DNA from 2 places in the Terribacillus saccharophilus genome. Region 1 is predicted to be linked to the other one. Evidence: riboswitches for the same ligand, from Rfam matches in the RefSeq annotation. Region 1 holds a riboswitch; the other holds the start of a gene.
The links. Region 1 has a riboswitch for S-adenosylmethionine ahead of GZ22_RS12665 (ABC transporter permease). Riboswitches for the same ligand answer to the same signal wherever they lie in the genome.
Positions count from the first base shown of each region.

Region 2: it holds a riboswitch for S-adenosylmethionine, as region 1 does, so the genes downstream of both, GZ22_RS16155 (PLP-dependent aspartate aminotransferase family protein) here and GZ22_RS12665 (ABC transporter permease) in region 1, are expected to answer to the same signal.

Region 1 is NZ_CP008876.1:2,502,157-2,505,352, reverse strand. It holds gene GZ22_RS12670 (ABC transporter permease) at 1-899, opposite strand, end outside; gene GZ22_RS12665 (ABC transporter permease) at 900-1,826, opposite strand; SAM riboswitch class I at 1,932-2,038, opposite strand; gene GZ22_RS12660 (amidohydrolase) at 2,403-3,196, shown strand, end outside.
Region 2 is NZ_CP008876.1:3,252,281-3,255,476, forward strand. It holds SAM riboswitch class I at 252-363, shown strand; gene metX (homoserine O-acetyltransferase MetX) at 440-1,507, shown strand; SAM riboswitch class I at 1,509-1,617, shown strand; gene GZ22_RS16155 (PLP-dependent aspartate aminotransferase family protein) at 1,692-3,196, shown strand, end outside.

The sequences.
Region 1 (3,196 bases):
TCTCCAAAAGCATTGAACGCAAGCATAGTTAGTGATATGAGTAGTGCAGGAAAGAATAATCTCCACCATTGCCCACTCAAGATGACACTCAGCGCATCATTCGCCATTGTCCCCCAGCTCGCTGTCGGTGACTGAACACCAAGTCCTAGGAAGCTGAGAAAGGATTCGGCGAAGATTGCCTGCGGTACTGTGAAAGTAAGATTGACAATGATGATGCCAATCATATTCGGCAGCAAGTGTTTCATAATGATACGTGCATGGGACGTTCCCAGTTTTTCAGCAGCCATCACATACTCCTGCTGCTTCAATTGGAGAATCTGACCTCTCACAATGCGAGCCATTCCTACCCAGCCGGTTAATGTCAGGGCAATGATCATCGTTAGCAGTCCCGGTTTCATAACAACCATCAGTAAGATTACGACTAGCAAGTATGGAATACCATACAAAATCTCTACGATACGCATCAGAAGGTTATCCACGCGATCACCGAACCTGCTTCGGCCCGCCATATATCCTGCGATACCGCCTACTAAGATTCCAATCAATAAATCTATTACTGCCGCGGCCATTCCGATCGTTAGAGATATGCGAGCACCAGCCCATACACGTTCCCAAACATCCCGACCAAGATCATCTGTCCCGAACCAATGCTCAGATGACGGTGCTAAATTCCCTTCGGTCAATGACTGCTCACTCGGTGAATATGGCTGTAAAACAGGTCCTATAATCGCCATCCCGATAATGAGGATCAACAAACCAGCTCCAATTAGGGCGAGCTTATTGGAAATTAACTTTTGCAGGATCTCTTTTCTATGACCTATGTATTGTCGGTTCTGCGCTGTATCCGAGTAGCGGCTCCTATCAAGAGGCTGGAATGCCTTTTTATTCAGTTGCTCCATTTAATCAGCCTCACTTGAAAGTTTTATTCTCGGATCTATCAGTCTATAGCAGAAATCAAGGACGAACAGAGTGATGATCAAGATTGCACTATAAAAGATAGTCGTTCCAAGAATTACCGGATAGTCCCGATTGAAAATGCTATCCACGAAATATTTACCTATTCCCGGGATTGCGAAAATCTTTTCTATGACAAACGTTCCTGTGATGATTGCCGCAAATAGCGGTCCAATGAAAGATATGACTGGAATCAGCGCATTACGTATACCATGCCTGAAAACGATGTCAAAGGTTGACAAACCTTTAGCTTCAGCTGTCTTCATATAATTCTGATTCAGGACCTCCAGCATACTTGTTCTTACGAATCTAGCAATAATCGCCAGTGGCCCAACAGCAAGTGCGAATGTAGGCAGGATTGTGTGTTGCCATGTCCCCCACGCTGCAACTGGAAGCAACCCACTATCTACGGCTAAATACTTAATCAATAGAGGCGCTAAAATGAAACTAGGTACAGAAATTCCAATGATTGCGATGAACATAGAAACATAATCCAGCATGCGGTTTTGGAATAATGCAGCTACAATTCCAAGGAATAAACCTCCGACTAACGCTGCAAGCAGTGACTGTATTCCTAGCATTGCAGAAGGCAGAAACCCCTCTTGAATGAGTGTATTCACGTCCCTCGTCTTCGATTGGATCGAAGGCCCGAAGTCGAGCAGCAGCAGATCTTTTAAGTAAAGTCCGTACTGTGTCAGTAATGGTTCATCCAAATTATATTTGGCTCGCATATTCTCTACTACATCAGGTGATAAGGCTTTCGCATCCGAAGCGAATGGGTCACCTGGAATGCTATGCATGATGACAAACGTAACAGTCACAATGATCCATATCGTCAGCAGCATCATTCCTAGTCTTTTGACGACATACATATTTCTAATTCTCCCTCCTTATGTATCTAGCAATCTTCTGTTGCTCACCTCCCAACAAAAAAAAGTACCTCCCGACAAAGATGCGTCGAGAGGTACCCTCTATTCATCTTATCTCTCGAGAATTAATTCCCGATGGATGTAGCACAGTGTCCTTAAAAGACCTGTTGCTGAGGTTTCGCAGGGCCATGTCCCTCCACCTCTCTGGATAAGAAATAATCATATAAAATTGTTAAAATTACACATCGAATTCTATCTTTTGTAAGAATCACTGTCAATATCATCTTACATTTTTGGTTCCTATTACCTATAAACCCATACAAATAGTAGACATGTAATTTGAAGGAAGAATACGATGCACAATTCGTTTTTACAAGGCTTACAATTAGCAGAGCAGCTCCTAAATTTAACTGCTTATAAGAGTCACCCAAATAAAATGTCTACCAGCAATGAGGTTGAATTACATTTACAACATTTGTGAGATGCCTTACTATCGTTATAAGGAATCGAGAACAGACAGGATCCCAATTCTAGTTTTCAGAAAAGAGATAATATTTTATAACTTTTGGAGGTAAACCAATGAAAGCCATAACAAATGTATCTGGAGTAGACGGCACAGGTAAGACATTCAAGAATACAACAATTTTAATACAGCATGGAAAGTTCACTTCCATAGGAAAAGACACCATTCCAGATGGATATGAAATCATTGATGCTAGCGGTACATACTTTACTCCAGGATTAATTGATGTACATACCCATTTAGGTGTACATGAAGAAGGAATAGGAAAAGAAGGACATGACTTTAATGAAACGAGCGCTGCAGCCACGCCACAGGTGCGCGCAATTGATGGGATAAACCCACTGGATAGAGGATTTGAAGATGCGAGACGGTCAGGTGTTACGACAGTCCAAGTGATGCCTGGAAGTGCCAATGTAATTGGCGGGGAAATGTGTGTGTTAAAGACGACTGGGACAATCGTGGATGACATGGTCATTCGCAATCCTTCTGGTCTAAAAGCAGCAACAGGTGAAAATCCAAAACGGTTCCACGGTGATAAAGGAAGAATGCCGACAACCAGAATGGGAATCGCAGCCATTCTTCGTGAAAAATTTATTGAGGCACAAACATATATGGAAGATCGCAAAGCTGGTAAAGCAGCTAGAAACCTTGGATTAGAACATATCGAAAAGGTATTGAATAAAGAAATCCCTCTTCGCGTCCATGCCCACCGTGCGGATGATATTGTCACTGTACTACGGTTAAAAAAGGAATTTGATATTGATTTAACGATTGAGCATTGTACAGAAGGACATCAAATAGCACCGTTTATCGCCAAACACGATATCCGCGTATCGGTAGGACCAACTAT
Region 2 (3,196 bases), 750 kb from region 1:
GATGCAATAGAGGTAGGGATTGCATCGTTTAAGTGTAAACTACCATGTGGAACAAGTACCGCGGCAAGAGGATGTATTAGGTATCCTCTACTTACAATAGAAAAGTTACATTATTAGCCCCGCATTGGCATTAGCTGATGCGGGGCGTCCAAATTTCTGGGGGATTTTACAGCGTAAATGGAAATTTCAGAATTTATAGTTGACTCATATTTTAACCCATGCTACAATCCTGTTAACAAATAAATAGCAAGCTCTTATCAAGAGAGGCGGAGGGACTGGCCCGACGATGCCCGGCAACCTGCAAGCAGAAATGCTTATAAGGTGCTAATTCCTGAAAGTGCGTATGCACTTTAGAGATGAGAGAGACATGTCGGTACATATTGCCACCCTGTCCTCTCAGGGTGGTTTTTTTATTTTGAGGGGAGGAAGTGTACGGAACATGGGGTCACAACAGTCATACCAAACCGGAAAACTTCTAATAGGGGATATCGAGCTTGAATCAGGTGAAATCCTTTCACAGGTGGAAGTAGCTTATGAAAGAAGCGGACCCGAATCAGGAGAAACGGTGCTGATCTGCCATGCGCTGACAGGAGATCAACTTGCGGCTGGTAATGGTACAGTTCCAGGCTGGTGGAGCGGATTGCTGAAGCCTGGAGGGTTTATCGACACCGACCGGTATCAAATAATTACATGTAATGTGCTGGGCGGCTGCAATGGCACAACAAGTGCCTTATCGGCAGATCCAGTTTCAGGTGATAGGTATGCGGCAGCTTTTCCTGCTATTACGATCCGTGACATGGTTTCGGTTCAGCGCCTTGCATTGGAGAAGCTAGGAATCTCTCATTTAAGGGCTGTGATCGGCGGATCTTTAGGAGGAATGCAAGTACTGGAATGGGGTGTCATGTATCCAGATTTCATGGATGTGCTGATCCCCTTGGCGGCAACTCCTTATGTAAGTGATTACGCAATTGCCTATAATCACTTAGCCAAGACAGCTATCACTTCCGATCACGATTGGAACAATGGTAACTACACAGCAGATAAACCACCTGCTGCGGGTCTCGGACTTGCAAGGATGGTAGGAATGCTTACTTACCGCTCTGATCACCAATATAATGAACGCTTCCGTCGCGCTGCCTCCCGCAGGGACGATGCAGCTTATGAAGTGGAATCATATTTGAACTACCAAGGAGAGAAGCTCGTCAATCGCTTTGATGCCAATTGTTACGTGACATTATTAGAAGCGATGAACAGCCATGATATCGGAAGGGGAAGAGGAGGATGGCAGTCTGCTGCTCAAAGTATAAAAGCGATTGTACTGACATTCGGCTTCTCCAGAGATCTGCTGTTTCCGCCGGAAGAGATTGAACGCTTTGCAGCGGCAGTTCCGGGTGCCCGTCATATAGACGTTAAAACAATTTATGGACATGATGGCTTTCTGCTCGAATTTGAAAAATGGGGACATCATATCCGTGAGGTGCTTCAGCAGCCTATGAAAATTTCATAATAACTTATCAAGAGAGGCGGAGGGACTGGTCCTATGATGCCCGGCAACCTGCAAGCAGCAATGCTTGGAAGGTGCTACTTCCAGCAAACAAAGAGTTTGAGAGATAAGAAGTTTCATGCTTATGCAGCAGCTTCTTACTGGAAGCTGCTTTTTTCATCTATATAAAAATTGGAGGAATGACAAAATGACAGATCAAGTATATAAAGCAGAGACATTAGCATTACACGGTGGTCAAGCACCAGATCCGACAACAGGTTCAAGAGCAGTACCGCTTTATCAAACAACTTCATACCTTTTCCATGATACAGATCATGCTGAGCGTCTATTCGCATTGGATGAACCAGGTAACATTTATTCCCGTATTGGTAACCCTACCGTCGATGTATTAGAAAAACGGATTGCATTGCTGGAAGACGGCGTTGCAGCAGTTGCAGTTGCTTCTGGAATGGCAGCAATCAGTTACAGCATCCTAAATCTGGCTGCAGCTGGAGATGAAATCGTAGCAGCGACCAACTTATATGGCGGAACGTATAATCTATTCCAAACGACACTTCCGCGTTATGGAATCAACGTAAAATTCGTCGACCCAACTGATCCGGAAGCTTTCCGTGCAGCGATTACAGACAAAACGAAGGCTGTATTTGCAGAGATTATCGGAAACCCGAGTCTGCATGTACTAGACGTGGAAGCCGTAGCCGAAGTGGCGCATGATGCGGGTATTCCGCTAATCGTTGACAGTACATTTGCTACACCTATTTTGAGCAAACCGATCACATTAGGTGCTGATATTGTTGTTCACAGTGCGACGAAGTGGATTGGCGGTCATGGTACTTCTATTGGAGGATTGATTGTTGACGGAGGCAGGTTTGATTGGAATTCACCGAAATTTCCGACATTTACAGAGCCGGATCCGAGCTACAATGGCATCCGCTATGCATTTGATTTCGGAACCCTTGCTTTCAGTACAAAATTGCGTGTGCAATTACTGCGTGATTTAGGCGCTGCGCTTAGTCCGTTTAATGCATGGCAGCTGATTCAGGGGCTAGAGACTTTGCACTTGCGCGTTGAACGCCACGTCCAAAATGCAGAAAAGCTTGCGAACTATCTTGAGCAGCATCCCGCAGTTGATTGGGTTGCTTATCCAGGACTCAGCAGCCATCCATCCTATGAATTAGGAAAGAAAGTACTTCCATTTGGTACTGGTTCCATTGTTAATTTTGGTATTAAGGGTGGCAGAAAAGCTGGTGCTACACTGATCAATAATGTTGCACTTTGGTCACACGTTGCCAACGTCGGAGATGCAAAATCATTGATTATACATCCTGCATCAACGACACATCTGCAGCTGGATGCAGAAGGGCTCGCTGCTACGGGAGTGAAAGAGGAATTGGTACGCTTGTCTGTTGGAATTGAGTCAGTGGATGATCTTATTCATGATTTGGACAGAGCATTGGAAAAAGCGACGGGAATCCGTTCTGAATCACGGAAAATCGTCATCAATGATGAAGCCGTTATCCGGGAAGCACTCGGCAGTGCGACAGATGCGACAGGCCGTCAAAAAACTATTGCAGTAGTAGGCTTGAGCAGTAAGGAACAGCGCCCAAGCAACCGTTTGGCTCGCAAGATGCAGCGACTTGGCTACAAAATTATTCCGGTTAACCCTGCTGAAACGAGTGTATTGGGAGAAAA